DNA from 3 places in the Desulforamulus hydrothermalis Lam5 genome. Region 2 is predicted to be linked to each of the others. Evidence: a T-box and tRNA genes for the amino acid it is inferred to sense, from the RefSeq annotation. Region 2 holds a T-box; the other regions hold tRNA genes.
What was found. The T-box of region 2 lies ahead of thrS (threonine--tRNA ligase). A T-box ahead of a tRNA ligase gene usually reads a tRNA of that ligase, here a tRNA-Thr.

Region 1: it encodes a tRNA-Thr, which carries the amino acid that the T-box ahead of thrS (threonine--tRNA ligase) is inferred to sense. The anticodon was not compared.
Region 3: it encodes a tRNA-Thr, which carries the amino acid that the T-box ahead of thrS (threonine--tRNA ligase) is inferred to sense. The anticodon was not compared.

What each region holds. Positions count from the first base shown of each region.
Region 1 is NZ_CAOS01000007.1:20,511-30,467, reverse strand. Features, by position in the region: gene rplL (50S ribosomal protein L7/L12) at 100-477, opposite strand; gene rplJ (50S ribosomal protein L10) at 530-1,066, opposite strand; gene rplA (50S ribosomal protein L1) at 1,253-1,942, opposite strand; gene rplK (50S ribosomal protein L11) at 1,995-2,423, opposite strand; gene nusG (transcription termination/antitermination protein NusG) at 2,454-2,981, opposite strand; gene secE (preprotein translocase subunit SecE) at 3,030-3,383, opposite strand; gene rpmG (50S ribosomal protein L33) at 3,491-3,640, opposite strand; gene tuf (elongation factor Tu) at 3,858-5,060, opposite strand; tRNA gene DESHY_RS04725 (tRNA-Met) at 5,275-5,351, opposite strand; tRNA gene DESHY_RS04720 (tRNA-Thr) at 5,360-5,435, opposite strand; tRNA gene DESHY_RS04715 (tRNA-Met) at 5,439-5,514, opposite strand; tRNA gene DESHY_RS04710 (tRNA-Tyr) at 5,582-5,667, opposite strand; tRNA gene DESHY_RS04705 (tRNA-Thr) at 5,673-5,748, opposite strand; gene sigH (RNA polymerase sporulation sigma factor SigH) at 5,920-6,564, opposite strand; gene DESHY_RS04695 (NYN domain-containing protein) at 6,868-7,380, opposite strand; gene rlmB (23S rRNA (guanosine(2251)-2'-O)-methyltransferase RlmB) at 7,384-8,130, opposite strand; gene DESHY_RS04685 (hypothetical protein) at 8,162-8,320, opposite strand; gene thyX (FAD-dependent thymidylate synthase) at 8,339-9,076, opposite strand; gene DESHY_RS04675 (Mini-ribonuclease 3) at 9,196-9,627, opposite strand; gene cysS (cysteine--tRNA ligase) at 9,624-9,957, opposite strand, start outside.
Region 2 is NZ_CAOS01000003.1:212,712-222,668, forward strand. Features, by position in the region: gene DESHY_RS02115 (TrmH family RNA methyltransferase) at 127-921, opposite strand; gene DESHY_RS02120 (potassium channel family protein) at 921-1,574, opposite strand; gene DESHY_RS02125 (TrkH family potassium uptake protein) at 1,587-2,921, opposite strand; gene rplT (50S ribosomal protein L20) at 3,080-3,436, opposite strand; gene rpmI (50S ribosomal protein L35) at 3,476-3,670, opposite strand; gene infC (translation initiation factor IF-3) at 3,686-4,207, opposite strand; ribosomal protein L20 leader region at 4,236-4,365, opposite strand; gene thrS (threonine--tRNA ligase) at 4,445-6,358, opposite strand; T-box leader at 6,411-6,626, opposite strand; gene DESHY_RS02150 (DUF445 domain-containing protein) at 6,666-7,271, opposite strand; gene ytxC (putative sporulation protein YtxC) at 7,393-8,295, opposite strand; gene DESHY_RS02160 (hypothetical protein) at 8,501-9,622, opposite strand; gene DESHY_RS02165 (hypothetical protein) at 9,790-9,957, shown strand, end outside.
Region 3 is NZ_CAOS01000008.1:240,244-250,200, forward strand. Features, by position in the region: gene DESHY_RS06335 (NAD(P)H-dependent flavin oxidoreductase) at 1-173, shown strand, start outside; gene DESHY_RS06340 (zinc-ribbon domain containing protein) at 344-643, shown strand; gene DESHY_RS06345 (helix-turn-helix domain-containing protein) at 704-1,012, opposite strand; gene DESHY_RS06350 (ribbon-helix-helix domain-containing protein) at 1,201-1,455, shown strand; gene DESHY_RS06355 (S-layer homology domain-containing protein) at 1,610-4,042, opposite strand; gene DESHY_RS06360 (hypothetical protein) at 4,278-4,511, shown strand; gene DESHY_RS06365 (TIGR01777 family oxidoreductase) at 4,530-5,465, opposite strand; tRNA gene DESHY_RS06370 (tRNA-Thr) at 5,533-5,608, opposite strand; tRNA gene DESHY_RS06375 (tRNA-Thr) at 5,690-5,765, opposite strand; tRNA gene DESHY_RS06380 (tRNA-Val) at 5,771-5,846, opposite strand; tRNA gene DESHY_RS06385 (tRNA-Asp) at 5,968-6,044, opposite strand; tRNA gene DESHY_RS06390 (tRNA-Val) at 6,053-6,128, opposite strand; gene DESHY_RS06395 (copper amine oxidase N-terminal domain-containing protein) at 6,412-7,245, opposite strand; gene DESHY_RS06400 (methylated-DNA--[protein]-cysteine S-methyltransferase) at 7,347-7,880, opposite strand; gene DESHY_RS06405 (DMT family transporter) at 7,877-8,803, opposite strand; gene DESHY_RS06410 (DVU0298 family protein) at 8,959-9,642, opposite strand; gene DESHY_RS14005 (hypothetical protein) at 9,869-9,957, opposite strand, start outside.

The DNA.
Region 1 (9,957 bases), on a different contig from region 2:
GATCAATCCGGCAGCTTGTTTGCAAACAAAGAGGGTATGCCCATAGTACTGCTTTAGGCATACCCTCCCTGTCTTTATAAACCGGTCACAATAAACTTATTACTTAATTTCAACAGTAGCGCCGGCTTCGGTGAGCTTAGCTTTGATAGCTTCAGCATCTTCCTTGGTGGTTTTTTCTTTGATGGGCTTAGGAGCACCGTCAACCAGGTCTTTAGCTTCTTTCAGGCCCAGACCGGTGATTTCGCGCACAACTTTAATAACGTTGATCTTCTTGTCGCCGGCATTAGCCAGGATAACATCAAACTCGGTTTTTTCTTCTTCAGCGGGAGCAGCAGCACCGGCTACAGGTGCAGCGGCAACGGCCACCGGAGCAGCAGCAGATACACCAAATTCTTCTTCAAAAGCTTTTACCAGTTCGGCCAGTTCCAGCACGGTAAGGCCTTTAACAATTTCTAATACTTCAGCTACTTTAGACATACTGATCTTGTACCTCCTCAAAATTTATAAATAATTTAAGCAACGGAACAAACTAAGATGCTTGACTCTCTTTTTGCTGACGCACCTGATCCAGAACATAAACCAGATTGCGCAGGTTGGCAGCCAGTACGCCGGCAAAGCCATACAGGGGAGCCTGCATGCCACCCAGTACTTTGGCCAGCAATACTTCTCTGGAAGGCAGGTCGGCCAGGGCTTTGACGCCGTTGGCATCAATCACCTTGCCTTCTAAAATACCGGCTTTGATGTCAACCCCTTGTTTCACTTCCTTAGCAAAATCCGAAAGGATTTTGGCAGGAGCCACCGGGTCTTCAATACCAAAGGCAAATACCGTAGGCCCTTCCAGGTAGGGATCTAATCCCTCAACACCGATTTCCCGGGCGGCAATACGGGCCACGGTGTTCTTAGCCACCTTCATTTCACTGCCGGCTTTGCGCAGGCGAGCCCGCAGGTCGGTGATTTTAGCCACTGAAATGCCGCGAAAATCAGCTAAAATGGTAACCTGGGATTGGGACATTTTTTCTTTAATTTCTTCCAGCATAACTGCTTTTTGAGCTTTTGTGGTCGGCAAGAGCTACACCTCCTTCCGCTGGAATAAAACAAAAGGGGGAATTCGCCAAGACAGGCAAAATTCCCCGCAATGCTTCACACTTTTGCAGTAATTCACCCGGTCTCGGCTGGCGGCTTAAGCCATTAAGTCAAGGACACCAACTGTCTACGACTGGACTTATTCAGTTGTCGCAACCGGGCAAAGTCCCTAGAGCTTGTTGGGGTTAATTTTAATCCCCGGGCCCATGGTAGAGGAAACGGTGATGCTCTTCATGTACTGACCCTTGGCGGAAGCAGGCTTAACACGCTGCAATGTATCAGCCAGGGTTTTAAAGTTTTCAGCCAGCTTTTGGGCATCAAAAGAAACCTTACCAATGGGTGCGTGAACAATACCGACTTTATCGGTACGGTAAGTAATCTTACCGCCTTTGGCATCTTTTACAGCAGGCCCTACATCAAAGGTTACAGTACCTGTTTTGGGGTTGGGCATTAAACCACGGGGGCCCAGAACACGACCCAGTTTACCAACCATCCCCATCATATCCGGGGTGGCAATGGCTACATCAAATCCCAACCAACCGCCTTGAATCTTTTCTACCAGCTCCTCGGCGCCGACAAAATCTGCACCGGCCGCTTCAGCTTCCTTGGCTTTTTCGCCTTTGGCAAAGACCAGTACGGTTTTGGTTTTACCGGTTCCGTGGGGCAGCACAACCGCACCTCTCAGTTGCTGGTCGGCGTGCCGGGGGTCAACCCCCAAGCGGAAGGCCACTTCAACAGTTTCATCAAATTTGGCGGGAGCGGTCTTTTTAACCAGCTCCATAGCTTCCAGGGGCTCGTAAAGAGTGTTTTTATCATACTGCTTCCGGGCTTCCTGAAGCTTTTTCCCTTCTTTGGGCATGTATTTCCCTCCTTTGTGGTACTAGCGGACTACATCCTCCCACCGGATGAAGCTATCCTTCTACAATTTCTACGCCCATGCTGCGGGCGGTGCCTTCAATCATGCGCATGGCAGCCTCCAGGCTGGCAGCGTTGAGATCAGGCATTTTTAATTCGGCGATTTCTTTAACTTTAGAGCGGGGCAGTTTACCCACTTTCTTCTTGTTAGGCTCGCCGGAAGCGGTCTCTATACCTAAAGCCTTCTTCAGCAGTACTGCTGCAGGAGGCGTTTTAGTAACAAAGGTAAAGGACCGGTCTTCATATACTGTAATTTCAACCGGAATAATCAAGCCGGCTTGCGCTGCAGTAACTTCATTATATTGTTTGACAAAAGCCATAATGTTTACCCCGTGTTGACCCAGGGCAGGACCTACCGGGGGCGCCGGGGTGGCTTTACCGGCCGGAATTTGCAGTTTGATTATGGCAGCTACCTTTTTGGCCATATCCAGTCCACCTCCTTACAACCTACAAGCTTAAAGCATTTTTTCAATTTGAGAAAAATCAAGCTCGATGGGAGTTTCACGTCCAAACATTGATACCATAACTTTAACTTTACCCTTTTCAGGGTAAATTTCTTCAATCACACCTGCAAAGTTTTCAAAGGGCCCGTCAATTACCTTGACATTTTCGCCAACACTGACGTCAATCCTGGTTTTCGGTTCTTCCAAGCCCATCTGCTTAATAATGGCCTTGGCTTCTTCCTGGCTTAACGGGATAGGCTTAGAACCTGTGCCGACAAAACCGGTTACTCCCGGCGTATTGCGCACCACGTACCAGGAATCATCAGTCATAATCATTTCTACCAGAACGTATCCGGGAAATACTTTTTTCTTTGAAACCTTTTTCTTGCCGTTTTTAATTTCCACTTCATCTTCCATGGGCACCAGAATACGAAAGATTTTATCTTCCATATTCATGGATTCAATTCGCTTCTCCAGGTTGGCTTTGACCTTATTCTCATAACCGGAATAAGTGTGCACAACATACCATTGTGTACTCATCAGCAAAAGGAACCCTGCCAGACGGGTTCCCCACCCCCTTGTTTACAATTAGGAAATGATGCCTTTTACGCCCAAGCTGAGAAGCGAATCTACCACCCAGATGACAACAGCCAGCACGGCAACCGAAGTCAGCACCACCGCAGTGTAAGTAACCAGCTCTTTGCGGCTGGGCCAGTGAACTTTTTTCAGCTCGTTCTGAACGCCACGCAGGTACTTGCTTACGCTGCCGATACGCTCACTAAAAGACGCTTTGGGCGCCTTGGCGGGTTCTTTTTTAGCTGCAGCCTTAGCAGCATCCTTAGGGGCCGCATCCTTTTTATTCTCGGCCCCACCGGTTTCATTGGTTGCCGCTGTTTCCTTGGCAGCGCTTGCCTTTTTGAGTGTCTTTTTTTGCACAGCCATTGAAAAACGCCACATCCTTAACTTTTTTGTTTACACCAGTAGTGCCTCGAATAAAACCCCTTACGGAATGCGGCCGATTATGGTAACGCTTGGGGTTGGCGGCTTAACTATCTGGTTTCTTTGTGAACTGTGTGGGTATGACACCACTTGCAATATTTTTTCAGTTCGATCCGGTTGGGATCGTTCTTTTTATTTTTAGTAGTGGTGTAGTTGCGCCGTTTGCATTCGGTGCAAGCCAGAGTTACGCCTACTCGCACTGTTGCCACCTCCCTAAAACGAAAAAAGACTTGGGCAGAGATGTCTAGTAATATACCTTAACAAATTTATCATATGTATTGTTGGATGTCAATACTTATCCTGTGGCAACGTACCATATTGGTATTATGTCTCTTTAATTGGTTTTATATACCAGTTTGCGGTTTATGCAAAAAAGGAGTGACCGGGGTCACTCCTTTTAGGAAAATTGTTAATCAGTTACTCGCGGATGGCGGTTACTACGCCGGCGCCTACAGTACGGCCGCCTTCACGGATAGCAAAGCGCAGGCCTTCCTCAATAGCGATGGGGGTGATCAGGTCCACCTTCATCTTGATGTTGTCGCCGGGCATGACCATTTCTACGCCTTCCGGCAGTTGTACCACACCGGTTACGTCGGTGGTACGGAAGTAGAACTGAGGACGGTAGCCGTTAAAGAAGGGGGTGTGACGGCCGCCCTCTTCTTTGGTCAGGACGTATACCTCTGCTTCGTACTTGGTGTGGGGCTTAATGCTGCCGGGTTTTGCCAGCACTTGGCCACGCTCGATTTCTTTACGGTCAACACCGCGCAGCAGGCAACCGATGTTGTCACCGGCTTGCGCAAAGTCTAACAGCTTGCGGAACATTTCTACGCCGGTTACTACGGTCTTGCGGGGCTTGTCGTTAAGACCGACGATTTCCACTTCATCCTGTACTTTTACTTGGCCGCGCTCAACACGACCGGTAGCCACAGTACCACGGCCGGTAATGGAGAACACGTCTTCTACCGGCATCAGGAAGGGCTTATCAACATCCCGCTCAGGGGTGGGAATGTAGGAGTCTACTGCATCCATCAGCTCCCAGATCTTGCCGCACCATTCGCACTCACGCTTGCCGCAGCCGCACTCCAGGGCTTTCAGGCCGGAACCGGCAATAATGGGAGTGTCGTCGCCGGGGAATTCATAGGAGTTCAGCAGTTCGCGCACTTCCATGTCCACCAGCTCAAGCAGTTCGGGATCGTCTACCATGTCAGCTTTGTTCAGGAATACCACAATGTAGGGTACGCCTACCTGACGGGACAGCAGGATGTGCTCACGGGTTTGCGGCATCGGACCGTCAGCGGCGGATACAACCAGGATGGCGCCGTCCATCTGGGCCGCACCGGTAATCATGTTTTTAACATAGTCAGCGTGACCCGGGCAGTCAACGTGAGCATAGTGACGGTTAGCGGTTTCGTATTCTACGTGGGCGGTGTTAATGGTAATACCGCGTTCACGCTCTTCGGGAGCGTTGTCAATTTCGTCGTAACGCTTAACTTGGGCGCCGCCGGTGGTAGACAGAACTACGGTAATGGCAGCGGTAAGGGTAGTTTTGCCGTGGTCAACGTGACCGATGGTACCAATGTTTACGTGGGGTTTGGTACGTTCAAATTTAGCCTTAGCCATGGGTTAACTTCTCCTCCTCCGTTTTTCGGAATTTAGCCAGAGATTTTTCATCTCTAAAGTTATTTCCAGATTTAAGCATGGTTTATACCTATTAACTGAAAATCCATAGCTAGATTCGATAAGAAAGACAAAAATCCTTCTTTTTTCTGACACTTCTTTTCTATATCAACAAAACGCAAAAGAACCTGCTCCAACCGGGCAGGTTCTTTCGGACTGGTAGCGGTGACTGGATTCGAACCAGTGACACCACGGGTATGAACCGTGTGCTCTGACCAACTGAGCTACACCGCCGTAAGTACTGGAGCTGCTAACCGGGATTGAACCGGTGACCTTATCCTTACCAAGGATACGCTCTACCTACTGAGCTATAGCAGCATTTGGTTGCGGGAGAGGGACTTGAACCCTCGACCTTCGGGTTATGAGCCCGACGAGCTACCAACTGCTCTATCCCGCGTCAGCAATGTTTATTATAACACAGGCACTCGCCATAAATCAAGAGTTTTTTGCCTGTGTAACAAATCTGGTGGAGGGAGAAGGATTCGAACCTTCGAAGGCGTTCGCCGGCAGATTTACAGTCTGCTCCCTTTGGCCACTCGGGAATCCCTCCGTGGGTGGAGCCGGCGATGGGACTCGAACCCGCAACCTGCTGATTACAAGTCAGCTGCTCTGCCAATTGAGCTACGCCGGCACCGAACATTGATTATAATAGCAGATGAAGCACTCGGTGTCAACACCTGCTGTCATGTATTGTTTGGCAAGATTAACTGTTTTTAACGAAAAAATTTTTTAACCTTAAATAAAGGTAAAAAGCATCATCGTGTAGTATTTATTTCTTATAGAACATCAGTTAACCGGTTGACTAGGCTTCACGCTTTTCCAGGTATCTTTCCAGTTTGCGTTTTACTCTCTGCAAGGCGTTGTCAATAGATTTAACATGCCTGTTAAGGTCTTCTGCAATTTCCTGGTAAGACTTTCCTTCCAGGTAAGACATGAGCACCTTCCATTCCAGTGAACTCAGGATTTCGCCCATCTTTTCCTCAATATCATCAAACTCTTCGCGGCTGATAATGAGTTCCTCCGGATCTGTTATTTTTGACCCGGAAATTACATCTAACAGGGTGCGGTCTGAATCCTCATCGTAAATTGGTTTATTTAACGAAACGTACGAATTAAGAGGGATGTGTTTTTGCCTGGTTGCTGTTTTAATGGCAGTGATAATCTGCCTGGTAATGCACAGTTCGGCAAAGGCGCGAAAAGAAGACAGCTTGTCCATGCGAAAATCGCGAATGGCTTTATAAAGGCCAATCATGCCCTCCTGAATAATATCTTCTCTGTCGGCTCCAATCAGGAAATATGAGCGGGCTTTTGCACGCACAAAGTTTTTATATTTATTAATCAAGTACTCCAGCGCTGCGTCGTCGCCCTCGCGCGCAAATTCAACGACATCCTCATCCACCATAATTTGATATCCGCCGGAAACTTCTCTTTGTGCATTTGAATTCAAAATTATCGCCCCCGCTTTCTTGTCTCTAAGAAATTTCAAACAGTTCAGAAAAGCATGACTATATTGGCAGGCACTCTAAAACTGCTGCAGAACATATCACCTCATGTCTGAAAAGAACCCTGGTAACCGGCATTCCCGGCAGGGCCAGGCTTCCTTGCCGCCTGTCATCCGTAATTCTAACCCGGGGTCTGGCCTACCCAGCCGCACATGCAGCCCCATGCGCTAACTGGTTAAGTTACATGACTAATTATAGCTTATGTTAAAAAGGCTCGTCAAGGCAAAATAGCCCCCGGCCAGGTGTACTTAATTCTTGCTGCGTCGCCATTTTTCTAATACTTGCCTGATTTCCGCGGGCAGCTTGTCCTCCAGATAGCCCTCGGTGGGGTTGGGCCGATTAAACTCTTCCTCTCTTCGCCGGTTAGCCTTTATAACCTGAACCCTGAATTCTTTGGGTGTCAAGCGGTAAGCACCCCGCCCAAAAATAATTTTTTGTTCATCCCAATCAGAAGTTACTACATAAACCGTGCCCTGTTTGCCCAGGTCCCCGACAATTTTTTCAATTAACGAGTCAGCAGTTTCGCCCTCCTGGGTATAGTATACCTCAATGCCGTGCACGGTTTCCCGGTGCTCAATGCCTCTTTTTACGAGGTGGGCATCAAAAACCACTTTAACCCGGCTGCCCTCAAAACCGGCAAAGTTGGCCAGTATATGAACGAGCTTGTCCCTGCAATGGTCTAACCCGCTGTCAATCATGCCGGCAAACTCCGGCCAGGCATGGATGATGTTATACCCGTCCACCACATAAAATTCCTGCATTGATTAGCCCAACCCTCTCTGGCGTACCACTTCATAAATCAAAAGCGCAGCTGCCACCGAGGCGTTGAGTGATCCAACCTGGCCCGCCATGGGTAACCGGACCAGCATATCACATCGCTCTTTAATCAGCCTGCCGATTCCCTTTCCTTCCCCGCCGATGACCAAAAGCAGCGGCCCCGTCAGTTTGGCCTGCCAGTATACCCGAGGGCCCGCCATATCCGCCCCCACTACCCAAAGCCCTTTTTCTTTCAACTGCCGAATAGTTTGATCCAAGTTGGTAACCCTGGCCACCGGAACATATTCCACCGCCCCCGCCGAAGCCCTGGCCACAGCTGAGGTTAAGGCCACCGACCTTCGTTGGGGTATAATGACCCCGTGGGCGCCGGCTGCATCCACCGTACGCAGTATGGCCCCCAGGTTATGGGGGTCGTTTATTTCATCCAGCAGCACAATAAACGGATCTTGCCCCCTGGCATGAGCCGCTGCCAGTATATCTTCCACTTCCACATAGCCCCTGGCAGCAGCATAAGCAATAACCCCCTGATGAGGCATGCCCTGGTTAAGTTTATCCAGGTGGGCTCGTTCAACCATTTGTACCGGAATATTTTTCTCCCTGGCCAGGTGCAGAATTTCGGCTAACGGGCCTGCCGCCGTTCCCCTGGCGGCCAGTATCTTATTAATGGGACGTCCCGCCCGGAGAGCTTCGCGGACCGGATTTCTGCCGGCAATCATTTCACTCACGTCAACCATACCTCCATACTTTTCGGTGGTTAAGCTGCGTTTACTGCAAGGTATTTTTCAGCCATAAGGTCAGCCCCAAACCGGCCAAAGCCGCCGCCATGCCGGCCAGCAGCAGATTTCTGCGCCGGGTCACCACGCCAAGGACGCCCAGCAAAAGGGCTATGCCCCAAAGCACAAGAATAATTACGGGAGTTATCATTTTATCCACACTCCGCTTTTATGTTACCCCGTACCTGCGACGCACGGCTTCCCGCTGCCCGCAACTCAGTTGGCCTTCCGGACAGGGGCCGGCCAGGCAAGGCGGCCCGGCATCGGCAAAAAGCACGGGTGCCACTTCTTTGGCCAGGTGCAGCATTTGTTCCGCCAGCCGGCGAATTTCCCATTGGGCCCGCCGGCAACAGCGAAGGTTAAAAAAGTGTCTTAATTCCCTGGCATTCATAGTTACCACAATTTTCGTTTCGGCTGCGTTGGGCAGCACAAACCGGGCATCTTCATAAGCCGATCTGCCGCCTCCCAATTTAGCTACCCACCCGTCATACCAGGTTTGAATTTGCGCCATCTGTGCCGCAAATTCTGCCACCGCCTGCGGCCCAAGCTTTTCAATGGTCTCGGGGATGATGTATTCAAAGGTGCCCCGGGCATTATGCTCCCGGGTTTCCCCTACATACCGCTGGGACTGTACACTGAAACTGGCAATGCGGTGTCTGGTTAACTGGGCCAGCAGGCTCCGGGAAACCCCTTCGATGCCAAATGTAAAAGAAACATGTTCAATAGCGCTGTAGTGTCCCATGTCCAGTAATTTTTTTACAAAAGCCTGCTGGTCAGATTGGGCCACATTGGCCGCCAGGTCATCTATTTGTGCCGGCGAGTAGCACAACCTGGCCGCCATGGCCACCAGCTTTTCCGGGTTTGGCGTGTGTTCCAGCAGGCGGACCTTTAAATTAGCTTTCCCCACTTTACGTAACTCCTAAAAATAAATTTTATCAGAGGGGCGACACCCCTTACCGGTGGTTTATGTTCCCCTTTAGCTGCGGTAGCCGTTGGCGCCGCTCAAACAGGCCCTCCCGGCCGGGTTCAGCCACGCTTGAGGGCATCTATGGCCAAGCCGATAATTTCGTCAATCCTGCCCTCATTGCCCTGTAAATACAGATAACCTATCAGCGCTTCCAGAGCGGTGGCATGGCGGTACTCCGCCACATCAGCTCCCTTAGGCGGCAGACCTGACTTGGCGTTGCGTCCCCGACGGACAACCGCCAGTTCTTGTTCGGAAAGTTTATCTTCCAGGGCAAACAACGCTCTCGCCTGGGCACCGGCCCGCACATACTTAACGGCTTCCCGGTGCAGCCGGTTCACTTTGGTAGCACCTTGAGCTATGAGAAACCGGCGGACTGCCAATTCATAAACGGCATCCCCCAGATATGCCAGTACCAGGCTGGGCAGTTGTTCAGGATTTTGTTTTGAGGCTGATTGATCCATGATATAAGTATCCCTTTGTGTCAAGGTCATCCTTGTATCTTCCATCGTACACCTTGGGGGGTGTCTTCCAGAATTACCCCCAGTTCCTTCAAACCGTCCCGTATGGTATCCGCAGTGGCCCAATCTTTTTGGCTGCGGGCCGCCTGGCGAACTTTAACAATCAGATTGATCAGACCGTCCACCAATTTGTTGTCAGTATTAACAGCGTCAATCAATAACCTGCCGCTCTGCTGATCTTCCTTAAAGACACCCAATACACCGTTAAAATCTTTAAATAAATCGTGTGCTTTTACCAGCAAATCTTTCTGCCGGTCAGTCAGCTTGCCGTCCAGCCGGCCCACAAAAATATTAATTTCTTTG
Region 2 (9,957 bases):
CGAACAGCCTCCAAAAAAATTCGGCGGTTAGCAGCATGTAACCACAACCTTTCATGCTTTTTTGGGGACCTTTCGACATTGATTATATCATAAGGGTTTTTGCAAAACAAGGAAGTTTACTGAATTTTATGTCCTCTGTCTGACAACTTCGTACAGCATGATGGCAGTGGCAATGGCCACATTGAGAGATTCCGCCTGCCCGGGCATCGGAATGGTTACTTTCCGATGCCGGTATTCATAAACGGCCGGCTGTGGTCCGGAACCTTCGTTACCCACTACCAGAGCCAGCGGCCCGGTGAGGTCAGCCTGAAAAATCGGTTGCCCGCCCGCCGGATCTCCCACCACTAAAGTAATGCCGGCGGCTGCCAGGCAGTCCAGAGTAACCTTAACATCTGCTGCGGTTACCACCGGCAGGTGGAACAAAGACCCCATGGTGGCCCGCAGGGTTTTCGGATTATAAAGATCTACCGTTCCTTTCAGTAAAACCACCCCATCGGCACCGGCCGCATCCGCGGAACGGATGATGGTACCCAGATTGCCCGGATCCTGCACCCCGTCCACCGTTACCACCAGTGACGGCCGGGCTGCTGCCAGTAAATCCGGCAGCCGGTAATCAGGCTGCCAGAGCACCGCCAGTACCCCTTGAGGGGTTTCGGTGGCCGCCAGATCAGCCATTATACTTTCTGTCACCTCAAACAGCTGGGCTCCCCTTTGTGACGCTTTAGCCAGCAAATGAGCCCCCCGTGGTGACTGAACAGCCTGGGCAGTATATACAAAACACTCGGTGCGCCAGTCACTGTGCAGCGCTTCCTCCACCAAACGGATACCCTCAACCACAAATTTTTTCTCTTTTTGCCGGAAGGCCCGTTGGGATAATTTGCGTATGTACTTGATTTTCGGATTTTGGGCTGAAGTAAGCATCATATCTCTACCGTTTCAAAAAGTTGTAGTTTTTCTGTTTTGCCAATTACAACCAGTACATCCCCGCTTTGAATCACCTGGTTAGCACCGGGGGAAATAATCATTTGGTCACCGCGCCGGATAGCCAGTATACTTACCCCGTATCTGTTTCTGGCTTCAGACTGGGCCAGGGTTTTATTCACAAACTGTGCAGGCGCCAGCATCTCCACCAGGCTGTAATCGGCCGACAAGGAAATCTGTTCCATCACATTTTTGGAAACCAAGGCATGGGCCAGCTTAACACCCATATCCCGTTCCGGAAAAACCACCTTGTCTGCCCCTATGCGTTGCAATACCTTGCCATGCAGTTTGTTTTGTGCCTTAGCCACCACATATTTTACACCCATTTCTTTCAATATTACAGTGGCCAGTATGCTGGCCTGTACATCCTGACCAATAGCCACCACCACCACATCAAAATTGCGGATACCAACCGCCTTCAGGGCATGTTCGTCCAGAGCATCTATCTGTATTCCATGGGTTACATCTTCAATAATGTCATTAACACGTTCTTCGCTGTTATCCAAGGCCAAAACCTCATAACCCATTTTGGCCAGAGTCCGGGCGACACTGCTGCCAAAACGCCCCAGCCCGATCACTGCAAATTGTTTCATAAGAACAGCCTCCTAACCAATAATAACCCGTTCCTCCGGATAGCGATACTTCTGTTTTCGCTTTTGCCGGACAGCCAGGGCAAAAGCAATGGTTAAGGGTCCCAGGCGCCCTAAAAACATTGTAATTATTATAATGATTTTGCCTGCTGCCGAAAGACCGGCGGTTAATCCTGCCGAAAGCCCCACCGTAGCTATGGCTGACACCACTTCAAACATTATTTTAAGAAAATCTGCCTTTTCCGTAACGTCAAGCAATAAAGTTGCAAAAACCACCCAGCACAAGGCCAAAAAGACAACGCCCATCCCTTTATAAATTTGTTCTTTAGGAATACGGCGGTTAAAGATCTCCGCATCCTCTTTGCCCCTGGCCAGGGAAATCACCGCTAAGCAAAGGATGCCAAAGGTGGTGGTTTTAATGCCGCCGCCCGTAGAGCCCGGGGAAGCGCCGATAAACATCAGTATCATGATAAAAAATAAAGTAGCCGGTCGCATGGCCGCCACATCAACGGTATTAAAGCCGGCCGTACGGGGCGTTACCGCTTGAAACCAACTGGCCCAAAACTTGCCGCCGGCACTCAGGCCGGCCAACGTGTTATTATATTCCAGCATCAAAAAAACCGACATACCCAGCAGCAGTAAAATAACAGTAACCAAAAGCACTAGCTTGGTATGCAAACTTAACTTTTTTCTTTCCCGGTAACGCAGCAGGTCAGCCATTACCGTAAAACCAAGACTACCCAATATAACAGTGCCGGTAACGGTAATATTCACCAGGGGGGCATCCACATACCCGGTCAGGCTGCGAAAATTGCCAAACAAATCAAAACCGGCGTTATTGAAGGCTGAAATAGCATGAAACAGGCTGTAACCAATACCCCGGGCCAGCCCTAATTCCGGTACAAAACGCAGGGCCAGCAGCAGCGCTGCTGTCAGTTCTATAATAAGTGTCAGGGCAATTACCTGTTTAGCCAACCTGATAAGCCCGCTTAATTCAATTACATTAAGAGATTCCTGGATTAACATGCGTTCTTGAAAGGTGACGCGATGCCCCAGCAGCAGCCAGAACATGACCGCCATGGTCATAAACCCCAACCCGCCCACTTGAATCAGGCTGATGATCACCAGTTGACCGAAGGTACTCCAGTAGGTGCCGGTGTCCACCACCACCAAACCGGTCACACAAACGGCCGATGTGGCGGTAAAAAGTGCCGTTAAGAAATCAGTGGCGTGTCCGGCAGCGGATGACACAGGTAAAGTTAGCAGTACGGTACCAATTAAAATAACCACCAGAAAGCCACCAACCAGCACCCTGGGCGGATGGCTGAGAAGACCTTTCTTGGTTTGCAAATGATTCCCTTCTTTCGGGTAAAAGAATTAACGTTTAAATTATATCAAATCTCACAGCAGTGGGTACCAATATCTGCAATAAATCAAAAAAGACAAAAGCATGGCGTTATGACCATGCTTTATTATTTATTGGTATACATGTTTTATATTCAGTGCTCTTAAGCTTGGTTGGCTTTTGCCACTTCCACCAATTGGCTGAAGGCCTTGGCATCGTTAACAGCCAGATCGGCCAGCATCTTGCGGTTAACTTCAACGCCGGCTTTTTTCAGACCGTTGATAAAACGGCTGTAGGTCAGGCCGTTCATACGGGTAGCGGCGTTAATACGAGCAATCCACAGTTTGCGGAAATCACGCTTTTTCTGACGGCGGTCTCTGTAAGCGTAAAACAGGGCTTTCATAACGGCCTGATTGGCCACCCTGAATAATTTGCTGCGGGAACCTCTGTAACCCTTAGCCAGTTTGAGAATTTTTTTATGTCTACGACGGGAAACCACACTGCTTTTAGCCCGTGGCATGATAATAACCTCCTTTTACTTGAACAATATTAGCAGCGATTAATAGGGCAGCAGTCTGCTCAGACGTCCGGCATCCGCCTCGCTGATGATTAAAGACTTGCGCAGGTTGCGCTTACGCTTGGCAGTCTTTTTACCAAGAATGTGGCTGTGAAAAGCGTGCCAGCCACGAATTTTGCCGGTGGCAGTTTTCTTAAATCTTTTAGCAGCACCGCGGTGGGTTTTAATTTTAGGCATCAAGGCAACTCCTTTCTAGTCCTGCTTATCATTTTTTGGTGCCAAAATCATAATCATATTCTTACCTTCCAGCTTAGCTTGCCTTTCCACAAGGCAGAGTTCTTTTAAATCTTCAGCCAGGCGGTCCAGTAATTTCTTGCCCAGTTCTGTATGAACAATTTCTCTGCCGCGGAACATAATGGTAACCTTTACTTTGTCACCGTCTTTCAAAAAACGCTCGGCATTTTTGGCCTTGACTATATAGTCATGTTCCTCAATACGGGGGCGCAGCTTTACCTCTTTTACTTGGATAATACGCTGCTTTTTCTTGGCCTCTTTTTCCCGTTTGCTTTGCTCGTATTTGAATTTGCCATAGTCCATAATACGGCAAACGGGGGGTTTGGCCTGGGGTGCCACTTCCACCAGATCCAGCTGACGTTCTTCGGCCAGCCGCAATGCTTCCTTTACAGACATGATACCCAGCTGGTTGTTGTCGGCATCTACCACCCGTACCTCGCGAGCTCGAATCTCCTCATTGATGCGCTGCTCTTTCGAAATACATAATCACCTCCATAGTATTAAGTGGAACCAAATATAAAAGCGGGTGCAATACACCCGCTTACAGACGCAATACAACAAGCAACACTTATTGTATAACACCGTAACCTTACGAACCATGGTTGTAAGGTGAGAAGCGGCTGCTTCTTCTTCATCAAAAGCTGTTAACTTGTAACGCCTAAAGTAATATACCATATCCTGCCCAATGAGTCAAGGATTTCGCATAAATTGAAGCGGTTACTGGAATATGGCCTTTTGTTTAATCTCGTCCTGAACCCTGGCGATAAACTCATCTACCGCCATGGCCCCGATATCTCCTTGGCCCCGCCGGCGAACCGCCACAGCGTTTTGTTCCATTTCACGGTCACCGATAACCAGCATATAGGGGATTTTTTGCGTCTGGGCTTCCCTGATTTTATAGTTAATTTTTTCGTTTCTGGCATCTAATTCCACCCTGATGTCCAGGTCCTCCATCTTCTTAACCAACTCTCCGGCATAGGCATGATGCCGGTCGGTAATGGGCATGACCCGTACTTGCACAGGCGCCAGCCAAACCGGAAAAGCGCCGGCAAAATGCTCGGTCAGGATCCCGATAAAACGTTCGATACTGCCAAACACCACGCGGTGAATCATTACCGGGCGGTGCTTCTGACCATCTTCCCCCACATAAGTCAAATCAAATTTTTCAGGCATCTGAAAATCCAGCTGAATGGTGCCGCACTGCCAGGTACGGCCCAGACTGTCCTGCAGGTGGAAATCAATTTTCGGCCCGTAGAAGGCCCCGTCACCTTCGTTTACTTTATAAGACATGTTCTTGGCTGCCAGGGCATCCCGCAGAGAATTGGTGGCCACTTCCCACATTTCATCTGATCCCATGGATTTTTCCGGGCGGGTGGATAATTCAACATGATAGTTCAGACCAAAGGTGTTATAGAAGTAATCAAACAGGTCGATGACTCCGATAATCTCATCCTTAATTTGACCGGGCAGCATGAAGATATGGGCGTCATCCTGGGTAAAGCAGCGTACCCGCATCAAGCCATGCAGTACGCCGGATAATTCATGGCGGTGCACCAGGCCCAGTTCAGCCAGCCGCAGCGGTAAATCACGGTAGCTGTGCAAGCTGGTTTTATACACCAGAATACTGCCGGGGCAGTTCATAGGTTTTACCGCATAATCGGCCTCATCAATTTTGGTGAAATACATGTTTTCTTTATAATGGGCCCAGTGGCCGGACTGTTCCCACAGACCGCGGTTTAATATAACAGGCGTGCGGATCTCCTGGTAGCCCCGTTTCTTGTGTTCCTGGCGCCAAAAGTTTTCCAGTTCATTGCGGATAATCATGCCTTTGGGATGGAAGAAAGGAAAGCCGGGACCTTCCTCCTGAATGCTGAACAAATCTAATTCCTGTCCCAGCTTGCGATGATCCCGCCGCTTGGCCTCCTCAATACGGAACAGGTACTCGTCCAGCATGGCTTTTTTGGGAAAACAAGTGCCATATATACGCTGCAACATTTTGTTTTTTTCATTGCCTCGCCAGTAGGCACCGGCAATGCTCATCAGCTTAACACTTTTAATGCGGCCGGTGGAAGGCACATGGGGGCCTGCACACAAATCTTCAAATTCTCCCTGCCGGTAACAAGAGATTACGGCATCCTCCGGCAGGTCATTAATAAGCTCAACTTTGTAAGGCTCACCGCTTGTTTGGAAATGCGCCAGCGCCTCTTGCCGGGACAGTTCTACCCGCTCAAAAGGCAAATCCTCTTTAATGATTTTGTTCATTTCCGCTTCAATTTGTTCTAATTGGGCCGGCGTAAAGGGCTGTGGCACATCAAAGTCATAATAAAAACCGTCTTGAATGGCCGGCCCGATGGCCAGTTTAGCCTGCGGGAACAGTCTTTTGACCGCCTGCGCCAGTATGTGGGCCGTACTGTGCCGGTAAACAGTCCTTCCTTCTTCATCTTGAAAGGTTAATAATTCTACCACAGCATCTTGCTGCAGCGGGTAACGTAAATCAACCGTCTTACCGTTAACTTTGCCGGCCAGTGCCTCCCGGGCCAAACCCTGACTTATACCGGCAGCCACTTCCAGCACTGTGGTGCCGGCAGGATACTCCCGTACTGAGCCGTCTTTAAGGGTAACTTTAATCATCTGCTTTCTCTCCTTTCGCATGCCTAACAAAAACAAAACCCGCCCCTGCTAATTCAGGGACGGGATCTATCCGCGGTTCCACCCTGGTTGGAGAACATATCTCCCACCTCAAAGGCAATAACGGCGCCGCACCACCGGTTTGCTTACTGAGATTCAGCAAACTGCTCCGAGGTGGTTTTCTGTCAGCTGCATCGGGAAGCGCTTACAGCCCCGGCGCCTCCTCTCTGAACGACCGTCCTGACCTACTTTTCCTCGTCATCGCATATATTCAGCTACGGCAACATTATATTGATACTGCTGTCAATTGTCAAGCTGCCAGGTAAACAATGGCCACCTGCACCAGACCAATGATAAAACCTAATACGCCGCCAATGATTTCAATATGTTTTAATTCCCTGGCAGCCACTGATAAAATTATTTTTTCCAGGTATTTAATATCATAGGCATTCAGCCGTTCCTCCACCAGCTGGGCCAGCCTCACTTTTTCAATGACGCTGCGGCCGGCCTGATCAACAATTTGGTTTATAACCTGAGGCATCTGTTTGTTCAGCATGTCCCCCATCATTTCCAAAATTACCGTTTTAATGGTAACAGGCACCCAGGGCGGGATACGGTCTACCACCATGTTGCGGATGGAATCGTTAGCCGAAAGCACAATTTTATCCAGCACCTCAGGGGATTTCATCTGGTTTATCAAATCTTCCACTTTTAACAGTTCTTTTTCCACCACTTCGCCGATGCTTCTGGCCAGTTCCGCCCTTCTTTTGGGTACTACCCCCTGAATAGTCCACGGCAGGCCCAAGATGTGTATGGGCCGGTACGGTTTAAAAATAGCCTTTACCGCAATCAAGTTGGTTACCCAACCGATAAACGCCCCAATGACAGGTATCAGTATGGCCGTCCACCAATGCATTTGGCAAATTACCTCCAATTCGTCAATTGACGACATTAACTATATCAAAATGTACCGGCCGGTGCAAGAGCAGCCATACAAAAAGGGTGTCGGTTGTCTTAGCAACAACCGGCACCCTTTATTATTGCTGCTGTTTTTGACATAATTGACAGCCGTTGCACTGGCTGACCCTGCCTTCAAAAACCTGCTTGACAGTGGCAATGGTATCCGCCACCATCCCGTTTTGGTCGCAGGATTCTCCATGGAAAATTATTTTTTTGGGAGCTATGGTAATCAAAGCGCTGATCAGCAAATCGTCATAATTTATTTCATGGTCAATAATATCTAAAATAAATCCTTCCAAAAACTCGCTGCTGATAGGATAGTTTTGCGCATCAAAAAGCTTATAGGTTCCCTTGTCATTTATTAAAACATTAACCAGCTCTGCCTTAGGCTCCTGAATTTCTACAAAATACTTGAGCAATTGTATAAATTCACGGTACTCCCGCTCCATTAAATAATCATCTACCGCTTGGTCTACCGCTTCTTTAATTTCATTTAAGTATTCTTTAAGACGAAAATTAATAAAACCGTCAATAACTATACTGTCGTTTTGTTCCAAAAACTCCACCAGTTTTTTGATAATCAAATTTTTCCTGTCCAGGCGGTCCATTCTGCCCGGCAACACCCGTTCGCCGTTGGTATAGGACTGGGCATATTGGAAAATAACTTTCCGCTCATCTTCATTAAAAAAATAATAATTTTCCCTAATAAAATCAGTTAAGATGGCCTTCTCCCAGTGATTTATTATTAAATCCGAAATAATATCGGCTACAAAATGCCGGAACAGCAACTCATCATCATGACGCCTGCCACCGCACAGCGTTCCGTTAAAATTGCATGATAAAAAGGTAATATTACCCGCCGGTTTTTCGGTAAGTTTAATATTAATGTAATGACCTTCGTTCATGCTCAATTCCCGGCCCAGCAAGTTCTTTAACAGGTCGATATGCTGGGTGGCACCTATGGAGAGGCATTGATTCATCTCCTCTATCACCCCTTCCTTTACTATTAGTATATGAGAGGTCTTATTTGGTATACTGGTGCAAAAACAGCGAAAAATTAAAGCTAAATTGATTTAATTGCAGTATAAGCAGAATCCGCTGTTGCTATCCCATGTAAAAAATATAGCAGAAACCTTACTATGGAGTAATTGAGGAAATTTGCTGTTCAGGCAGCCGTAGCTTAAATCATTTGTACAAAAAATATCCTATAATAGCTAATATTGCCAGAACAAGTGCTGCCACAGGCAGCCAAGATGGCGAGCCCGCCGCAGGCCGGGCAACCGGTGCCGTTTGGGCCAACATGTCAGTAGCGGAGTGTAATTGAGGCGGGGGCTTTACTGTATCCACTGTGCAGCTTTTAGGCACAAAAGGCACCAACCGGCTGCTTTTTTTCTTGCTTTTTATTCTTGACGGCCCTACAATATCCGGGCTGTTAGGACGATCAATATAACGATAACCGCTTGGTAAAGGCAGTATAACATGTGCAGCCGGCGCCGCCGGCAGATAAGGCTGGGATATTTGATCAGTCACGCAATTGGCCGGTATAAAGGGCAAGGAAGCTGTTATTTTAACCCGCCTGCCATATCCGCCGCCTACAATATCCGGCGCCGGGCCGGCTAAAGCCGGGTAAGGGTTAATCAACCGCTTTTTGACCGCTTGCGGCTGCCTGATATATACAGTTGCAGTTTGATTCGTGATGCATTGAGGGGGTACAAAAACTGTCGGCCGGCTTTGGGGGCGTCGTTTTCTCCTTACAGTTAAAATAATTTCATTAGCGGCCGTTTTTCGTTGGCTGACCACCGGTACAACCGGACTTGAAATTGCCGGCGGCAAACAGATATACGCCCGGGCTACCTGGTCGGTAAGACAGCCGGCCGGTACAAACCGGCTTGTTCCCTTAAACCTTTTTCTGCCTGTTACTTGCCGGTACGGGTAAAAAGATTTGACAGGGGATACTGAAGGTAGGGCAGCTACCTTTGATATGGCGTCAGTCAAACAGCTAACCGGTACAAAGGGAGTTATGGCAGGATATCGTTTTTTTCTGACGGCCTTTTTTACCGGTTTTCCTGCGTAAATTACTGCTTGACCGCCTGCAGACGTGTGGTTTGTTATTAAGGGCAGGGAGCATTGCTGTTGGAGGCAGGTGGCATCAACAAACGCCCCCTGGTCCTGCTTTCTTTTCTTTTTCGCAAGGCAGGTGTAATCGGGGACTTTTACTTCACTGCCTCGTGAGGTAAAAAGAATAATCTTCTTTCGTTTAACCGGCTCCCTGGTTACTTTGTTGTTTTTTTTCCTTCTTTTAGCCAAAAAGTCCACCCCTTTTCTTTTGGCCTTTTTTCATCTTAAAACAAGTATATTAAGCAAGTCCGCTAAAGATTTTTGTTTTTAAAATTTTCAGTCAGATAAATATTGCATAAAGAAACACCAATTCTCAGCCACAGCAATATTATGGGAAAAAAGGCAGGTGTTTCTTCGTGTGGCAGGAAACTGAGGAACTGAAACAGTTATGCCAAAAAGAAATTCAATCCTTGCGGCGTCAAATTGCGGCAGCCAGGGGGAGCTTTTTCCCCCGCTGGGACGCTAAAGCAACCATTCAAAAAGCGGAAGAAAAAATAGAAAAGATTCAACAGTTGTTGGTTAAA
Region 3 (9,957 bases), on a different contig from region 2:
GCCTAAAGCACTGTTCTCAATCTTTTTGCATCATGGAAGCATTGATGAACAGCCGTAACGGCAACATCAAAGACGGGCTGGTGTTCTGCGGCCAGAATGTGCACCGCATTAAAGATATTTTGCCGGTTAAGGAAATTTTTGACCGGCTAATCAAAGAGTTTCGCGACGCTTAGGCAAAGATTGGATTGATTTTTGGCTAATTTAAGTGTTATACTTAAATTACCTCTAAGTTTCACAACGTCAACGGTAACTATCTCCTCCCGAAAATTATATCGGTGTCAGGATATTGGTAGTTGGTTGGCACCGGAAATTTAGGGAGTTTAATTATTCGGGGGAGATAGGTTTGGCATTTTCCGACAGAACTTTGACTTGCCGTGATTGTGGAGCAGAATTCGTATTTACCGTTCGTGAGCAAGAGTTTTTTGCTGAAAAGGGTTTTCAAAACGACCCTTCCCGCTGTCCTTCCTGCCGGGCTGCCCGCAAACAGCGGATGCAAGGCAGCGGCGGCGGTTATAACCAGCGGCAAATGTACGAAGCAGTGTGTGATGAGTGCGGCTGTACAACACAGGTTCCTTTTCAACCCAGCGGCACTAAGCCGGTTTACTGCCGTGACTGCTTTGCTCGGGTAAAACAATACCGTTAGTCATAAAAATCCGGGTGTTATAAACACCCGGTTATTTTTTTAAGGCTTAGCCCTCCGCTTTTATAATCGCAGCTCCTGTTGGCTAATGTGTCTGGCTATCCTGCCGCCCCGGACAGCCTCTTCATAATCAAATTCGTCCGCAAAATTTTCTCCGGTTAAAAATTCCACAGACACCCCGCAGGTATCCGCAATTAGGTTAAGGGCATCCCAGTCTGGGTAGAATAAGCCCTTTTCCAGTTTTTCCACCCATTTGGAGGTTTCTCCTATCTTAAACGCCAGCATTTTCTGGGTAAAATTTTGCCCGCTTCTTTTTGCTCTGTACTCGCGGGCCCTTTTCACTTTGAGGCCTAATTCTTTTGCACTGTACACTGCTGATGCCTCCTTTATAAATTCCTTAGCCTTATTATTTGTTTAAGTTTCACTGGTATGAGTGGTAATTTTTCCGCATCGTTGTATTCATTTATTGGGTCTTAATAAGAAATTTTCCAGAACCGGTTATGGAATCCTGATAACATAACATATGATATAGCAAAGCAAAGGATAAAGGAGGCAATTATATGCGCCGACATAAAACCATTACCATCAGTATCCCGGAAGATTTAATTGAATACTTGGATAAAAAGATTGCCCAAATTAATCGCAGTTCCTATGAAGAAACCAACCGCAGCCAGTACATCCGTTTGCTTATTAAAAAAGATATGGCTTCCCTGGCCGGCGGCAAAACTTCCACCCCTGAAGGAACAGAGGATTTGGCGCTGTCAGAGTTAGATTACTATAATTCGCTGCTTGACCTGGGCGGTTATCGCAGGTAAACAAATACCCCCTTGTTCACCACTTGCACCAGGTGCTGTCACTGTATAACGGCAGCTGACAGTTGCAGGCAGGGAATATAAAATCACCATGCCGCCAACAAACCCGTACCACTTTACAGATGATACGGGTTTGTTTTGTTTTAATAAAAGCAAGTTATTGAATTTCTAAACTGCTTATTTCACCGTTATCAAGTTTAATAACTACATCCTCTCCTTCAAAATCCGAGAGATCATCCGCATCTATATCATCCCCGTCTTCGTCTTCAAGCTCTACGTCATCAGCAAAATACAGCTTGTGATCACCGTTATCCTGCCGCAGGATAATATAACTGCCGCGGGCATCTTTTAATTCACCTTCTACAGTAATATCTTCGTCGTCAGTAATTTCTATTTTTTCAACCTCGTTGTCTTCTAAAGAAATTTTTACTACAGATCCAATAAGAATGTCTTCCAAATCAAGATCGTCATCGTCATCTTTTTCCACGATTACATTACTTGCCAGATCATATGTTTTGCTGGTACCGCTTCTTTTAATAGTTATTTCATCGTCGTCCATATCCAGTTTTGTAATCGTTCCCGTGTAATTGCCATTATTGCCGGATTCATCTGATATGGCAATAATAATCACTTCATCTTCATCGTTGTTAATTACTAATCTTACATAGTCACCTTCATTAATATCATCAAACTCTTTACTGCTACCATCTTCATAAACATCCACCTGACTTGATACATCATATGTTTCTTCATCACCGTCATCTTTCTCTATGGTAATACTCCAGTTACCAGAAACATCCAGTTCGGTAACTTCACCCTCCAAAACTTCGTAGTCCATCACATCTATCCTGCTCACATCATCGCTGCTGTTAAGCTTGAGCTTTACATAATATCCTGTTCTAATATCTTCAAAATCAATACTGCCACCATCTTTATAAACATCAACACTGCTTGCTACATTAAAGGTCTTTTTTGTACCGTCGGTTTGTTCAATCCTAATGCTCCAGGAACCGGTGTTATCAACCTCCAGCACTTCTCCTGCCAAACCGGAAGTAGATGACGCATACTCAGAAAGTTGAATAACACTTGCTTTATTTTGGCTATTCAGTTCAATAGCAACAGCATCTCCATCATCAATATCCGACAGGTTTATAGAACTACCGACCTTATCCTTTACCTTATAACCACTGGCCAGTTCAATTGTAAGCTCATAATCGTCACCGTCTTCAATGGTAATATTGGTTGAACCAACACTTACAACCTCACCAAACAGCTTCTTCGGTTCGTTTAACGGCACGACAGCAGTCACTGTATTGCCTGTTTTGGTCAGAGCTACCCTTTGACCTCGGACCAACTGGTAGAAGGTACCGCTGACAGCAGACTTGTTAATTTCCTCACTGGTACCGTCATCATAACGAACCGTAAAATAATCCAGATACACGTTGATAACATAACCACGGCTTTCATTGCCGGCAGGCAAACTGCTTAATAAGTAAATTTCTGTTATATTGCCGTTGGTTACCTTGATTTCCGCCCGGGCGCCTACGGTAAGGGCGGTCAAATCCCTGGCCTGGCCGTACTGACTGATTTTTACCGATGACGCCAGGGGCCAGCTTGTAAGGCTGCCGCCATCCGGCTGGAAGGACAAGGTGGGCTGGCCGCCCGCCGCAAGCCCCCGGATGGTACCTGTATAGCCGGTGGTGACAGACACACTGCTGCCCGCATCATTACCGGCGCTGAAGGCCAGATACGCTATTTTCCCGGCCGTATCCAAAACCACTTTTACATATTCCCCTGCTTTAAAATCACCAAGCTGGCATCGCTTGCCCGCCCGGTATAACAGTGCTTCGTTGGCCATGCTCCAAGTATAGTTTTGGCCGCCCTTGCTGACGGTTATTTTTTTGCCTGTGGCATCCACAGCCGTCAGCCGGGCAATAAAATATCTGTCAGGCTGCGGGTTTATCTTGCCGTTTTCAACCAACCGGGCAATAATGGCCGCCATTTCCGCCCGGGTTACATTGGCATTGGGATCAAAGGTATTGTCGGTACGGCCGGCCATAATGCCGTGCTTGACAGCAGCTGCCACATAGGGCTGAAAACCTGCGGGAATGGCCCCTTTATCCTTAAAATCCAACTGATAGCCGTCTGCCGAGAGTTTCAGGGCATTGGCAAACAATACGGCAATCTCCGCCCGGGAAGCCGGCTTTTTGGGCTGAATGCTGGGAATACCTGTTTTAGATATATAACCTTTATCCGCCGCAAAAGCCACATTGCGCTGGGCCCAGGCAGGAAAACCGGCCGGAAAGTTGTATCCCCCTTGGGACATGCCGTAGCTGTCAGCTTCTTTGCGGTGGCCCAGTGCGCGGTTAAGAAAAATGATGGCCTCAACTTGGGTCACCGAATCCTTGGGCGCAAAAATACCGTTGCCCCGTCCCCCCACCAGTTCGGCAGCACTGCATTCAGCCACTGCCTGTTCCCACCACTTGCCGGAAGTATCTTTAAACAGGTAAGGGGAAGCCGCCCAGGCGGGTGCCAAGATGCCCAGGACAAGCACCAGAGTAATCATCAAACGCCAAATTTTGATCAACATCAATACCCCCCTTGGGTTGAACCAGTCGGATGCCCGCTTGGGGCAACAGGTATCCGACTGGGCCAACAATTTAAATATGCTTTTCCTATGCTTATTTCGGTGCAGAACCCACAATTCCTGTCCCAAATGGAAATTAAATGGTATAGGCAGAGATAAATAGGAATTTAAGCTGCCATGTCGAACTGATATTTATGGAAATAATATGCTCGGGGTATATAATCCAAGGAGGTAAACTATGCATTACGACTTTAAAGAAGCCTTCAACCGCATCGGTCAGCAGCTGGATGAACTAACCAACGAAAGAATTGCAAAGCTGCAGCGGTTAAGTGAGGAAGGTAAAATTGATTTTGCCCAACTGGCCAATGAAACCTTAAACGAAATGATTAACAGCAACATCCGGGTAACCGTTAAAGTTCTTGAGGAATACCACCAAAAACTGATGCGGCATCTGGCCGAAAAAGGTTTGTAAACGCCTCGGCCGGCCGCTTTAGCAGTTTTGAACCGGCAATAAACTAACAGAAGCCGCCAGGGCTGATGCAATATCCGGGTAGCTAAAAGGGATTTGCATTTCCAACAGTTTCTTTGGCCTTACTCTTTGTCCCTGCAGCAACAGCTCCCAAGCCATGTCTCCGAAAAGCAGGCCGGCTACCCAGGCAGGCAGCCGGGTCCGGCAAGTTTTACCCAAAACCCGTGCCAGGTGCCGGTGCATCTCAGCCACTGTCACTGCCTGTGGACTGCAAAGGTTAAAAGCCCCCTGAAAGCGCTCATCCGCTAAGGCCAGCGTCATAATACGCACCAGGTCAATCAGCTGAATCCAGGATACCCACTGTTTGCCGTCGCCGATATAGCCACCCAGCCCCCAGCGGTAGGGCATTATAATTTTTTCTAACACCCCTCCGCCGGCACCCAGGACAATACCAAAACGGCAGCGGGCCACCCGTACCCCTAAATCCTCAGCGGCTCCGGCCTCCTGCTCCCAGGCGCGGCAAACAGCGGCCAGAAAACCTTCCCCCGGCGGGCTTGTTTCATCGAATACATTACTGGCATGGCAGCCGTAATAACCCACCGCCGAAGCATTCAGCAGCACTCGCGGATAAGGCCGGCCGGCTGCTCGATTCCTTATCATGCTTTGCACTATTTGGCGGGTTACCTGCAGCCGGCTGGATAAAATCAGGTCCTTTACCCGTTTGTTCCAACGTCCGGCGGCAATATTATAACCGGCCAGGTTTACCACTGCGTCAACCCGGCTGATCAGATCCGCCGGCAAAAGTTGGCCCTGCTCAGGCATCTTGACAAAACTGACCTCTTGCTGCGCCGGCATTGCACGATGCACACATAAGATGACCCGGTGGTTATGTTTAACAAGTTCCTTCACCAGGGCGTTTCCCACAAACCCTGTGCCCCCGGTTATTAAAACCTCCATGGCCCGCTCCCCCTTCGCTCAGGCGGATTACAAAAAAGGAACCGCAATTTGTGCAGTTCCTTTTGTCTGGAGCCGACGATGGGACTTGAACCCACGACCTGCTGATTACGAATCAGCTGCTCTACCGGCTGAGCTACGTCGGCCTGGCAAATGCCACAAGTGAAATTGTCTGTTGCATCCATTGCTATAAAGGAGTTTTACCGCAACGGTAAAACTCCTTTGTTTGGAGCTGCTAACCGGGATTGAACCGGTGACCTTATCCTTACCAAGGATACGCTCTACCTACTGAGCTATAGCAGCATATATGGTGGGCGATGACGGGATCGAACCGCCGACATCCTGCTTGTAAGGCAGGCGCTCTCCCAGCTGAGCTAATCGCCCGTTGACAAGAAATATCTTAGCAGAAATAAAGCCAAGAGTCAATTGCCAAAAATATTTCAATTATCCTTTAAAGTTTGTTACAAAAACTACAGGATCAATTAAACATTGACCCTGTAAAAATTGGCGGAGCTGACGGGAGTCGAACCCGCGATCTCCTGCGTGACAGGCAGGCATGTTAGGCCTCTACACCACAGCTCCCGGTATAATGGTGGGCGATGACGGGATCGAACCGCCGACATCCTGCTTGTAAGGCAGGCGCTCTCCCAGCTGAGCTAATCGCCCACAGCGACTGACAAGAAGTATATTATCAAATTATTTTCTTTAAGTCAACATGTTTGTCTAAGGTTTTGCATTTTAATTTAGTGTTGATATTAACTTTTGCTTAATGGCAATCAAGCAAATTGACAAAATATTTTTGTTTTTTCAAAAGGGTTTTGGCCCGCTTTACAGAAGTTGTTATGGGGTGATAAATATGGGCAAATTGTTGCTTATTTTGGCGGTTATCGGCATTATAATTTTATCCAGGTGGTCCAAGCGCAGCAAATGGGACGATGAGTAATGCCTGTCACTTATTCCGGACGTCGGTGATTAACAGGTTGCCTTCCTTATCCCTGTGCAGCGTATAAACCCGCACCTCAAACTCTGTCATGTTATCCTCCCACCACAGAGGTAATTTTGCTTCCACCTTTGCTCCGGTATCGGTTAATTCGATCACTGCCAGTTCCTTGCTGTAAAGCAGGGGTGTTGATCCTTCCGTGTAAAATCCAATATAACGGCCGTTTCGTGACCCGGCTGTCCAGAGGCTTTCAATCAGCTGCCGGGACCAGTGCCGCCCCAATAAATTGATTAGATCATCTTTGGTAACCAGTTGCGGCGAGGGAGCAATATTATGTTGGGTCAGAAAGCCCTGGTTGTTATAATACTCAGCCCGCATCATTTGCCGGTCGGCAGCCAGCAAATGGCGAATCACACCTTCCCCGGTCAACTGTGGTTTGCTGAATAACACCAACCGGTCTGAACCGTCGGGACGGGGGTTTTGCAGGTCTAACAATTCAACCAGGTCTTGTGCGCTGAGAAAAGTTTTGCCCATAATCACTTGCGGAGCAGCCGCTAAGCTTTTTTCCTTACCGTTAACCGTTAAGCCGGGCTCCCACAGGCGGATTTCAATTTGCTGATGTTTTTTTTGAGCTAAAACTATACCCGTTTCCCAATCGCCCGTCAGGGTATAACCTAACTCTTCAAATACCGGCCTGATGGGAAGCATCAGGCGACCCTCAATGATAACAGGCTCCCCGCCGGCTAACAGCTTGCCGTCCAACTCCGGGGCCGTAGCCGCATAAACCGGTAGCAAAGGGTATGACAGCATAACCAAAAGCAGCAGCAGAAACTTTTTGTGCATAAAATCACCTCACTAAATATTGCTCTGAGGTAAATTTTATGCACATTTATTTCCATTTATTACCATTTAATATATATATATTTGTCTAAAAAACAAACCGGTTACCGGCCGGTTTGATAAGGTATATTTTCCAGCTGCAAAAGTTTTTCTTTCCAGGTCAGGCCGTAGCTAAAGCCTCCTAATCTCCCGTCAGCAGCCAGCACCCGGTGACAGGGCACCACCGGCGGCCAGGGGTTGGCCGCCACAGCTCCCCCCACCGCTCTGGCCCCTTTGGGGCAGCCGATACGCCGGGCAATCTCACCATAACTGACGGTTTGGCCGTAAGGAATCTCTTTAACTTCCTTTAATACCCGTTGCTGAAAAGCAGTTAACCCGGACCAAAAAAGCGGCAGATCGAAGACAACCCGCTGCCCGGCAAAATAGTTGGCCAGGGCTTGTGCCAGCCGCTGCCAGGGTTCATTGGCCGCCGCTTCAGCTGCCTGTGTTATGGCAGCTTCACTTAATTTTAAATAACCGGCCAGGGTTGTTACCGCCTGCTGCGGGTTGTCATGGGGCAGGGTAACTCCGGCCAGCAGGCCCTCCTGCCAGGCTGCCGCCGACCAACCCCAACCGGTTTGTATTAATTGAAGGTTCATGCTGTATCCCCCGTCTCAATAGCAGAGTTAGCAGTTATTGCCTCTTGTCGCTGGGAGTTAATAAAGATGTACAGCCCTATAAGAATCATAAAGCCTCCGGCCAATTGCAAAAAACCGGGTACTTCGTTAAAAATGAAGTACGCCAGCACGGTGGCCCCCACCGGTTCACCCAGGGTACTGACGGATACCACAGCCGCTTTAACATACTTGAGGGCCCAGTTAAAAAGGGAATGCCCGCAAATGGTGGGAACAACGGCCAAGCAAACAAACCACAGCCAGGTCATAGCCGGGTAAGGGTAAAAAGAGGTGCCGCTTACCAGGTTTAAAGCAACCAAGACCAGGGCGGCTGCTCCGTATACCAAAAAAGTGTAGGGCAACAGTGCCATGCGGACCCTTAAATGACGGCCAATTAAAACATAGCCGGCCACAAAAACCGCCCCCGCAAAGGCCAGCAGGTCGCCCCAAAGGGCCCCGCCGCCCAACCGCAAATCATGCAGGCCTATCAATACAGTACCTGCCAGGGCCACAGCCGCTCCCAGCAGACCTGCCTTGCCGATACCTTCCCGGTAAAGCAGGTACCCGCCGCTGATAACAAAAAGCGGCTGCATGGCCACTAAAACTGTAGAACTGGCTACAGAGGTGTAATGCAGCGAGGTGATCCACACCGCAAAGTGCAAAGCCAGCAATACCCCGGCCAAACAGGCCAAGGCAAGGTCAGCCCGGCTGATCCGCCGCAATTCCCGGCGGCCGCTGAAATATGTGGGAACCGCCAGCAGCAATACGGTAAATCCCAGCCGATAGGCGGCAATAATCAGCGGCGGGGCTTCCGCCAGCTTGGTAAAAATACTGGAAAAACCTGCCGCCAGAACGCCCAGCAGCACTACCAGATAGGGATTAATAAGCGGCTGTCCCGTCCCCCGCATTGCAGCACCGCCTTCCTAAATTTACTTAAAACCAACTAAATTTAGTCTGTTCTGCAAAGGCCCCCGGTTTCCTGCCGCCATCCGGCCTATTTGCAAAACAGCGCCTGCCTCTCAGACCGGAAGTCTATACCGGTGCCTGCTTTGTTTGGTTTGCCTTAAGGCCCGTTCTGACCGGCCGGCTGCCTTGCGGTGGCAGCGGTTATTTTGTCAATAGCTGCACCGGCCAGATAAGCCACCTGCCGTATCGCCAGGCCGCCGTCTTCATACATCTCCACCTCGCTCCGGTCATCCAGCAGCCGGTTCAGCTCCGTGAGGGCTGAGCGGGCAGACGAGCCCAGCTGTCCCAGAGCCCAAGCGGCATAACCCCGCACCTCCGCTGCGGGGTGAGTTAGCGAGTTGATTAATAAAGGTATAAACTCCTGCACCAGATCCGGTCGCCGCTGGCCAATCCTGCCCAGCGCCCAGGCAATGCCCCGGTGAAAAATTTCTTCTGCCGCAGCATTAACAACAATCGGCACAAATTCGCCAAACAAATCCGGCCGGCGATAAATAATCTCCCCCACCGCCTCCGGGGCACTCCAGTTTGAGTTGCCGGATTCGTCATTCATAGACCAGAGCAGCCGCCGGATAATTTCCCGCACGCTTTCCGGCTCCTTAAGGGCCAGTGCTTCGGCAACCCGCCCGAGACCCTCAATGGCCTGCCACCGCCGGAGACCGTACGGATGGTAAAAACAGCGAAACAAATATTTAACGGCAGCCCGGTTTTGTACCGCCAGGTCAGCTAATTCTTCGTGTTGATGCCGGCTTAACAGTTTTTCTGTTGCTTCCCGCAGACCCATTGCTTTCACCTCGTTAACAGACTGGTAAAAACATTGTATCACAAATGTGGTACTAAGTTATAAACCAGGGCTAACCAACCTCATACAAATAGATTAAAAGCACCATTTGCGGGGTGCCGCAAACCTGCGCTAAATTTATTAAAGGGAATCCTAAAACCACCCGGCCTTTGTTTGTTGCTGCCTTTACAGTCAGAACAGAGGAGATTGCCTCCTCTGTTCCAAAATGCTAAGCCATCGGGGTTCCCTGTGCATAATCATCAGTGGGATCATAACCGTAGAGCCGTTCTTGCCCGGTTTTCCGGGTTATTTGTCTGG